3 regions of the Nonomuraea sp. NPDC049750 genome follow, and region 1 is predicted to be linked to each of the others. Evidence: predicted binding sites of a transcription regulator. Region 1 holds the regulator's gene; each other region holds the start of a gene.

Region 1 (3,268 bases):
GCGTTGACGACTTCTGGGGCGGTGGGGAGGTCCATGTCGGCGATCCAGGCGGGGATGACGCCGGGAGCGGCGTTGGCCCACTTGAATCCGTCGTGTGTTGCCTTGAGGTCTTCTGCCCGCTTTGTGTCGGTCACGCGGCCATTCTAAAAACCACCTTGATCCTGGCCACCCCGTCTCACGATCAGCCCGGTCTTACGGCCACCCCTGCCTTACAGGCGACCTGTCTCACAGCCATCTCGTCTCACGGTCGGCCCGGCCTTACGGCCAGCCCATTTGTCCGGTTGGCACGGTTTCACGGTTGGCTTGGTCGGCCCGTCTCACGGCGGCTGGCCCGTCTCATGGCCAGCTCATTGCACCGTCGGCCCGTCTCACCGGGCCCAATCTCGCGCCGACCTGCCCATCTCGCCGGGCGGCCCAGTCTCACGGGCGGCCCGTCTCACTGATCAGTCCGTCTCATCGTCGGCCCTTCACCGGTCAACCCGGTCTTACGCCCAGCCTGATCTCGGAGTCGGCCCATCTCGCCGGGCGGCCCGGTCTCACGGGCGACCCGTCTCACTGATCAGTCCGTCTCATCGTCGGCACATCTGGCCGGTCAGACGGTCTCGCCTTCGGTCGGTCCGTTCGCGCCGAAATGCTCGAAGGCCCGTCGATGTGGCAGGCCCACAAGGTGGCTGGTGGCGAAACCACACCAACCACTCGTGGATCACAGGAGCGGTGCCTTCCTGCCGTACCCGTCAGCCATCCGCGCGACTGATGCCCATTGGACACCCGCACGGTCGATACCCGCTAGCCGTCTGTACGGTCCGTACCTACGCCCGTACAGGAGATGCCCAGTAGCCACCCGATACGATCCATGGCCACCCATCAGCCACCCGTATGGTCGTGGCCACTCGTAAGACACACGTACGGTTTTCCGGGCGCATGACCCTGTCATGCGCCCGGAAACCTGTGTGGAGTCAGAGGCGGCGGAGGACCGCTACGACCTTGCCCAGGACGCTGGCCTCGTCGCCGGGGATCGGGTCGTAGTTGGCGTTGTGTGGCACCAGCCAGACGTGGCCGTCCTTGCGCTTGAACGTCTTCACCGTAGCCTCGCCCTCGATCATGGCCGCCACGATGTCACCGCTCTCCGCGACCGGCTGCTGGCGGACGACGACCCAGTCGCCGTCGGCGATGGCGGCGTCGATCATCGAATCACCGGCGACCTGCAGGAGGAAGAGGGTGCCTTCGCCGACCAGTTGCTTGGGCAGGGCGAAGACGTCTTCGACGCTCTCCTCGGCGAGGATCGGCCCACCGGCGGCGATCCGGCCGACCAGCGGCACATAGGCGGCCGTGGGCCTGCTCACCGGGGAGTCGGACTCGTTGGCGGCGTCGGGATCGACCCAGAGCACGGGCTCGCCGGGAAGACGCACCTCGAGAGCGCGCGGCCGATGAGGGTCGCGTCTCAGGTAGCCCTTGCGTTGCAACGCCGTCAGCTGGTGCGACACGCTGGACGTGCTGGTCAGCTGCACGGCCTCGCCGATCTCGCGCATGGACGGCGGGTAGCCCCGCTGTTGGACCGAGTCGCGAATCACCTCGAGGATCTTGCGTTGCCTGGGCGTCAGTCCCAGGGAGTCACGCCGACGCACCGCGAGGTCACTGACCCCGTTGGTGTCATCCCGATCGCTCATGATCTGCCTCCTCGCCCGGTGGCCCGCCTCACCGGCGAATCTCCCGGTCCGTGGTCTTCGTGTCGCACACAGCGACCGTATCGCTGTTGAAGATCATCTTCAAACAATTGTTCGAGTCTTCCTCGAAATTGTTGGCAGCGTGGTGTACAACATCGTACGGGAGTTCGATCGACACCGTGTTCGATTTGCCGATCTTTATTGGGTCTTTTTTTCGGGCCGGGACGGCTGGGAGGTCACACATGCGAGCGACCACCATCACAGATGCGACCAGCGACGACGTCAAGCGACTCACCCTCCTGGCGGACGCCACCCGGCGACCGGTGGCAGGGGGCGATAACACGGGTGACGACCGGGGTGACGGTTCTCGGGGTGGCGATTCCGCCAATCGGTCAGATCGCGAACGCCCGCATACCCGTGACAACTCCGACAACCGGGCTCCGGCGTCCGTCGGTTCGGGGTCGGTTGGACCGGCGGCCGTGTCGGTTGTACCGGTGTCCGCTGGTTCGGGATCCGCTGGTTCGGCGTCCGGCGATTCGGGGCCTAGCGATTCGGGATCGGCCGGTCCGAGGTCTGGCGGTTCGGCGTCGGTCGGCCTGGGGCCTGTTGGACTGACGTCTGTTGGTCCGGGGTCTGGCGGCTCGGGGTCTGGCGGTCCGGGGTCTGTTGGTCCGGGGTCTGTTGGTCCGGGGCTCGTCGGTTCGGGGCTCGTCGGTTCGGGCTCCGCCGGTCCGGGAGCTGGCGGTCGGGGTTCCGCCGGTCGGGGTTCCGCCGGTTCGGCTTCTGTTGGGCTGGCGTCCGGTGGTTCGGGGTCTGCTGGTTCGCCGTCCGTTGATGCGGGATCGGCCGGTTCGGGATCCGGGGGTCCGGGGTTGGCAGGTCCGGGGTCCGCTGCCCCGGGGCCAGAAGGCCGTCTTGGGATAGCGGGCGGGGCTCGCTCCGGAACTGGGAGCGCGGGTCGTCTGCGGGCTGGGGGCGGGAGCATTCGCGAGGGTGGAGACGGAGGCCGTTTCGGCAGGGAAGGCGGTACGCGGCCTGCGCGCGGGGGCGGAGGGCGTCCCGAATACGGCAGCGGTGGCCGTCCGGGGGGAGGCAGCGTACGTGCCGGGGGCGGATCGGCTGGCAGGGGGCCTCTCAGCCGTCGGGCTGCGGCACAGGGGAGACCGCTCCTGTGGCTGGTGCCCGCGCCACGCCCTGACGCCGACGACACACCGCCGCCTGATGGAGGTGTGCGACCCACGGGCGCGGCCGGGCGCCCAGTGGAGCCCGCAGGCTCGGCGGAAGTCGGGCGATTGGTGGAGTCCGGGAACTCGTCGCTTCGGGCAGGCGACGGCCGCGCGGAGGGCCCTCTCCGCGACGCGGGCGCTCGGTTTCGTGAGGCAGAGAGTCGGCCCGGGGGCCGGCCGGAGCTTCGGCCTCGGGAAGCTGTGATCCGGTCGGAGGGGCGGTCGCGTCGGGTGGGTCGCCGGATCGAGGGCCGGTCTCAGGAATCGGTTGGCCAGTCCGAGGGCCGGTCCCGGGAGGCAGGGCGCCGGTCCGAAAGCCGGCGCCGTGGCGCGGGTGGCCGGTCCGAAGGCCGGTCTCAGGAATCGGGTGGCCGGTCC
Region 2 (3,268 bases), on a different contig from region 1:
CGTGGACATCCGTGATGTGACCTCCGACGACCTTGACGCCGTTCTCGACCTTCGCCAGCGCTCCTTCGGCCTGGTTCCGGCCGCCGAGCGGGAGCGCTGGCGCCAGGCGGCGCTGCCGGCGCTGGCCGAGGGCCGCTACCTGGGCATGTTCGACGGGCCCAGGCTGGTCGCGACCGCGCGGCTGCGCCCGTTCACCCAGTGGTGGCACGGCAAGCCGCAGCCCTTGGCCGGGGTCGCGGCCGTCACCGTCAGCCCGGAGGATCGCGGCAAGGGGGTCGGTGGCCGGCTCATGCAGGCCACCGTGGAGCGGGCCGTGGCGTTCGGCGACGCCGTGTCCGCGCTCTATCCGGCCACCACGCCGCTCTACCGCTCGGCCGGCTACGAGCACGCGGGGGCGCAGCACCGCGTCACGCTCCCGGCCGAGTCGCTGCGGACGATCCCGCCCAGCGGCCGGGTCGAGCTGCGCAGGATGGGTCCCGGCGACGCGGCCGAGGTGGTCTCGGTGCTGCGGCGGGCGCACGGCGCCGCGCGCGCCTCCGGCCCCGTCTCATGGGACGAACGCACCTGGGCGCTGTGGCTCGGCCAGGAGGACGACTTCCTCTATCTGGCGCCGGACGGCTACGTCGTTTACCGCTGGGCCGGCCCGGACATCGAGGTCGACAACCTCGTCGCCGAGTCCGAGCAGACCGCCAGGGCGCTGTGGTCGCTGGTGGGCAGCGCGTCGTCGATGGCCGCGCACGTCACCGCCAACGTCGCGCCCGACGACCCGGTGCTGTGGCTGCTGCGTGAGCGGTCCACGGAGACCATCAAGCAGGTGCGGTGGATGTTCCGCGTCCTCGACGTGGCGGCGGCCGTGGAGCGCAGGGGATACCCGGCCGCGGTCGCGGGCGAGGCGGTCGTCGAGGTGACCGACCGGCTGCGGGCGGGCAACACGGGGCGCTGGCGGCTGGAGTTCTCCGGCGGGGCCGGGGCCGCCACGCCGCTCGGGGACTCGGGGGAGTCCGGGGCGGTGCTGTCGATCAACGGCCTCTCCGCGCTGTACGCCGGGATCCCGGCGGCCACGCTGCGGCGCGGCGGCCTCATGTCCGGGCACGAGCGCTACGACGAGCTACTGGACACCGTCTTCGCCGCCAAGCCGTACATGCTGGACTACTTCTGACCGCCCCAGCCACGTCCGCTCTCCGGCGGTCGTACGGTCGCGGGCGTTCCGGAGGGCTGGCGTACGGTCGCGGGCGTTCCGGAGGGCTGGCGCACGGTCGCGGGCGTTCCGGAGGGCTGGCGCACGGTCGCGGGCGTTCCGGAGGGCTGGCGCACGGTCGCGGGCGTTCCCGGCGGATGGCCCATGCTCGCGGGCGTTTCCCGATGCGCGGGCACGTCAGCCGGGGTAGAGTCTCGTGCCGAACAGATGTTCGGCGGCGCGGGGAGGCAGGCCGGTGCGGGTGATGGGCGTCGATCCGGGGCTGACCCGGTGCGGCCTTGGCGCGGTCGAGGGGCGGCCGGGCGCGCCGCTGTCCTTGGTGGCCGTCGGTGTGGTGCGCACCGGCGCCGACGAGGAGCTGGGCACCCGGCTGGTCGGCATCGAGGCCGGCATCGAGCAGTGGCTCGACGAGGTGCGTCCCGACGCGGTGGCGGTCGAGCGGGTGTTCAGCCAGCACAACGTCCGCACGGTCATGGGCACCGCCCAGGCGGCGGGCATCGCGGTCCTGTGCGCGGCCAGGCGCGGCCTGCCCGTCGCGCTCCACACCCCGTCCGAGGTCAAGGCGGCCATCACCGGCAGTGGCACCGCCGACAAGAAGCAGATCGGCGCCATGGTGACCCGCCTGTTGCGGCTCAGCGAGATGCCCAAGCCCGCCGACGCCGCCGACGCGCTCGCCCTGGCCATCTGCCACGTGTGGCGCGGCGGCGCCCAGCACAAGCTGGCCGAGGCCGTGGCAAGGGCCCAGAGCCGCACGGCCCGGGCCCCCCGTACGACACAGGGCCGCACGGCCCAGAGCCGCGCGACAGAGGACCGCACGTCCCTGAGCCGTATGGCAGAGGGCCGTCCGACAGGGAAGGACGTGGCGCTGTGATCGCGTCCGTGGCCGGGCAGGTGACGGCGATCACCCCCTACGGCGCGGTGATCGAGGTCGGCGGGGTCGGCATCCTCACCCACTGCACACCCGCCACCCTCGCCGCGCTCAGGGTGGGCGAGGAGGCGCGGCTGGCCACGTCGCTGGTGGTCCGGGAGGAGTCGCTCACCCTCTTCGGCTTCGCCACCGCCGACGAGCGCACCGTCTTCGAGTTGCTCCAGACGGCCAGTGGCGTCGGCCCCAAGGTGGCGCTGGCCATGCTCGCCGTCCACACGCCCAACGCGCTGCGCGTCGCCGTGGCCTCCGCCGACCTCAAGGCGCTCACCAAGGTGCCGGGCATCGGCCCCAAGGGCGCCCAGCGCATCGTGCTGGAGCTCAAGGACCGGCTCGGCACGCCCGACGAGACGCTCGACGCGGCCCTCAACGGCGACCGGCGGGCGGCGGCCTGGCGCGACCAGGTCCACTCGGGGCTGGTCGGGCTGGGCTACTCCGGAAAGGACGCCGACGAGGCCATCGCCGCGGTCGAGCCGCAGGCGGGCGACGACCCGCAGATCGCCGTCCTGCTCAAGGCCGCCCTGCGAACGCTGAGCAGCGCGCGATGAGCGGGGAGGTCCAGGCGTGAGCCTTGAACGTGATCTCGTCTCGCCCGACGCCGAGGGCGACGAGCTGCAGATCGAGGCGGCGCTGCGGCCCAAGCGGCTGAGCGAGTTCATCGGCCAGGCGCGGGTGCGGGAGCAGCTGTCGCTGGTGCTGGAGAGCGCCATGCGGCGCAATCGGCCGCCGGATCATGTGCTGATGAGTGGTTCGCCGGGTCTGGGCAAGACGACACTGGCTATGATCATCGCAGCCGAGTTGAGCGCTCCGCTCCGCATCACCTCAGGGCCGGCCCTGGAGCGGGCCGGTGACCTCGCGGCCATCCTGTCGACGCTGGCCGAGGGCGAGGTGCTGTTCATCGACGAGATCCACCGAATGGCCCGGCCCGCGGAGGAGATGCTCTACCTCGCGATGGAGGACTTCCGGGTCGACATCATCGTCGGCAAGGGCCCCGGGGCCACCGCGATCCCGCTCGACATCGCGCCGTTCACCCTGGTCGGCGCCACCACTAGGGCCGGTCTGCTGCCCGCGCCGCTGCGCGACCGGTTCGGCTTCACCGCGCACATGGACTTCTACGAGGTCGAGGAGCTGGAGCGGGTCCTCTA
Region 3 (3,268 bases), on a different contig from region 1:
CGGTAACGGCCGGCGCGTCGCGTACTTCACCAAGTCCGGGCGGCTGGCCGTACGGACCATGGGGGGCGGGGTGAAGGTCTTCGCCAAGGACGCGCTGCCGCGCGTGGCCCAGTACGACGTGACGTTCCAGCTCTCCGACGACGGCGGCCGGCTCGCGGCCGTCTTCGCCACCGACAAGGCGGTGAAGACGCGGATCTTCGACACGGCCACCGGCGCCCTGCTCGGCTCGACGCCCGGCCGGCAGACGCTGCTCGGCTTCAGCGCCGACGGCGGCGAACTGCTGACCGAGGTCTCCGCCGACGAGTCCGTCACGGACCTGATCGCCTACAGCGAGTCCGGCGAGCAGTTGTACCGGGCCACGCCGCCGCAGATCGTCGCCGCGAACTCCCCGTCGGCTCTCGCGGCCGACGGCCGGACGACCGCGAACGTCGTCATGGGCGGCGCCAAGTCCCGGCTCGTCCTGTACGACATGCAGAGCGACCAGGTCATCGCCAAGCGGAAGGTCAAGCTGCCGGCCGGCGACCTCAACATGATCGACTGGACCGGCGAACGGCAGGTGACGCTGCACCTCGTGCAGTACCCCGACGGCAAGGCGAACAAGATGACGATCGTCCAGATCGACACCGAAACCGGGGCCGTCAAGGTCCGGGACCACTATTCGCTCCTGAAGGACAGCTACGTCTTCGCGGCCTGCGGCGGCTGAGCTCTCGTCAGGTTCGACGCGGTACGGCGGGGCTGGGGGAGCCCCGCCGTTTCCGTGTCCGCGGGCATACGCTGCTGGCGTGGCGGTTCACTCGACCAAAGCGATGGCGGCCCGGGCCGTGGCCCTGTGCGTCGCGCTGCTGCACGAGGAGCCGTCGGCGGAGTCCGTCGCGCGGGTGCTGCGCGACCACGGCGAAACCGGCGACCTGGACCTGGGCGAGGCCGACCTGGCGGCGATGCGGGCCGCGGCGGAGCGGCTGGTCGCCGTCTTCGCCGCCGCCGGCCCCGACCTGGCGGCCGCCCGGCTGAACGATCTTCTGGCGACGGCCGCGCGGGCGCCCCGCCTGACGAACCACGGGGACACGACCCCGTGGCACCTGCACGTGGACGGCGACGACTACGCGCCGTGGGGGGAGTGGTTCCTGGCCTCCTCGGCCCTGGCGCTGGCCGTCCTGCTGGCCGATCACCAGCGAATGCCGGGCGGGCTGTGCGCCTCGGCCGCCTGCCGCCGGCCGTACCTGGACCTGGGGGGCGGCAGCCCGCGGCGCTACTGCAGCACCCGCTGCGCCACCCGCGAACGCGTAGCCGCCCACCGCGGCCGCACCTGACCGACACGGCGGCAAGCGGCGGCGTCGATAGCCGACATATCGGGTAACGGGCGCCAACGGGCAGCGTGGTAACAGGCGTGACGGGCGGGGATGCCCGATACTGGACCCGTGGGGATCGGCGGCCTGCGTGGCCGCCCCGGTCTGTACGGGCTGCGTGCCGTACAGACCGGGCGGGTGGGACGACGAGCCGCGCGCCCGGCCGTCACGGCCGGGCGCAGCCGGTCTGCGGACCTAATCGAATGAATGTTTGAACGATCGCCTACACTTGATGCCATGACGGCTGTTTTCCAAGCTTCTCTGCTGGGAGCCGACGAGCTCGTCGGCTCGGCGATCCGCCGGACGCCTCTGGAGCGCGGGGCGTGGATCGACTTCGGGCCCGGCTGGCTGGCGGAGGCCGACGCGCTGTTCTCCCGGCTGTGCGAGGTGGTGCCGTGGCGGGCCGAACGACGCCGGATGTACGACAAAGTCGTCGACGTGCCGCGGCTGCTCGCCTTCTACGACGAGGACGAGCCGCTGCCCGACCCGGCGCTCGACGACGCCCTGCGCGCGCTCAACGAGCGCTATGCCAAGGAGCTCGGGGAGCCGTTCCGCACGGCCGGGCTCTGCTTCTACCGCGACGGCCGCGACAGCGTGGCCTGGCACGGCGACACCCTGGGCAGGGGCGGCAGCGAGGACACCATGGTCGCGATCATCTCGGTCGGCGCCCCGCGCCCGCTGCTGCTGCGCCCCCGGGGCGGCGGCGCCTCGATCCGTCACGACCTGGGACACGGCGACCTCATCGTGATGGGCGGCAGCTGCCAGCGCACGTGGGAGCACGCGATCCCCAAGACCACCCGCCCCACCGGGCCGCGCATCAGCATCCAGTTCAGGCCGCGCGGCGTGCGCTGAGAGCCGGAAAGGCGTTAGGCGGACTGGCGTCCCCTCGGCTCAGAGCGGTTGATTGTGCTGCTTGATCTACTGGCGCAGGATCGACAATGCACCGCCGCCTGCGGGAGCTCGCGTGATCACTTCTCCGGCCGCAGCACCGAATACAGGAGCTGGTCGTGCCAGCTCCCGCCGCGCCACTGGGCCCGGCGGATCACGCCTTCACGTTCGAACCCGGCGTTGGCCAGCGCGCCCTGCTCGGCGAGGTTGGTGACATCGGTGATGGCCTCGATCCGTTCGGCCCGGGTGTGGTCGAACAGGTACGTCACCAGCTCGCGGTGCGCCCGGCTGCCGACCCCCTTGCCGCGGTGGCGCGGGAAGATCACGATGGACAGCGACCAGCACCAGGAGGTGTGCCGCGGACCCCAGAGCCGCTGGAACCAGTGCATCCACCCGGCCACCTCACCACGGGCGTCAATGGTGAAATAGCCGCCCTCGGGGCTCAGCAGCCCGCTCACCGCGAACTCCTCGCGCATCGCGTGCAGGGTGCGATGGCCGAACCACTGCTGCTCGCCGGTCCCCTTCGAGTTGCCCAGATTCTCCTCGAACACATCCAGGTCCGCCGCACGGACCGGGCGCAGGCTCACGTTCACTCGGGTTCCCTTCCTCAGAGCCGTACAGGATAGGGGAGCGCGCCACCGAGTGATCACGGAGGGTGGCCTTAAGACAGCGGCGAGCGCTAGAAAGTCCTGGATCTCCGCAGCGCGGGAGGCCGCCCGTCGGGATCGACCGCCAGGCGGTAGAGCGGCGTGGCGAGCAGCCCGCGCACCCGGGGGAGCTCGGGGTAGGAATGCGGTCGCAGCCGCCCCGGCGGTCGCGGACCCTTACGGCCGCCGGCGTGCCAGGCTTCGAGCCGCGCCGCCGCGTCGGCGAAGGCGTCGAACGCGGCCACGGGATCGCACAGCTCATCGCGATCCGCGCCGTCCTCGGGCAGGTCCAGGTGCTCGCCCATCAGCGTCAGGCGCAGCTCGCGGGCGAACCGCCGGGCGCCGTGCGGCTCGCGCGGATCCTCCCGCTCATCGAGTACGGCACAA

Evidence for each region. Region 1 encodes LexA, which represses DNA repair genes until DNA is damaged. Its sites were predicted from a motif close to TCGAACANNTGTTCGA; they were not measured.
Region 2: a site for LexA is predicted at 1,398-1,413, ahead of ruvC (crossover junction endodeoxyribonuclease RuvC). Genes of this name have one in related genera too.
Region 3: a site for LexA is predicted at 1,546-1,561, ahead of AB0J16_RS40220 (alpha-ketoglutarate-dependent dioxygenase AlkB). Genes of this name have one in related genera too.

The regions. Positions count from the first base shown of each region.
Region 1 is NZ_JBFANB010000012.1:22,420-25,687, forward strand. It holds gene AB0J16_RS28550 (aminotransferase class I/II-fold pyridoxal phosphate-dependent enzyme) at 1-134, opposite strand, end outside; gene lexA (transcriptional repressor LexA) at 957-1,667, opposite strand; gene AB0J16_RS28560 (hypothetical protein) at 1,696-1,950, opposite strand.
Region 2 is NZ_JBFANB010000014.1:61,657-64,924, reverse strand. It holds gene AB0J16_RS31700 (GNAT family N-acetyltransferase) at 2-1,159, shown strand; gene ruvC (crossover junction endodeoxyribonuclease RuvC) at 1,434-2,069, shown strand; gene ruvA (Holliday junction branch migration protein RuvA) at 2,066-2,671, shown strand; gene ruvB (Holliday junction branch migration DNA helicase RuvB) at 2,688-3,268, shown strand, end outside.
Region 3 is NZ_JBFANB010000021.1:143,377-146,644, forward strand. It holds gene AB0J16_RS40210 (hypothetical protein) at 1-703, shown strand, start outside; gene AB0J16_RS40215 (CGNR zinc finger domain-containing protein) at 783-1,310, shown strand; gene AB0J16_RS40220 (alpha-ketoglutarate-dependent dioxygenase AlkB) at 1,584-2,198, shown strand; gene AB0J16_RS40225 (GNAT family protein) at 2,315-2,827, opposite strand; gene AB0J16_RS40230 (phospholipase D family protein) at 2,914-3,268, opposite strand, start outside.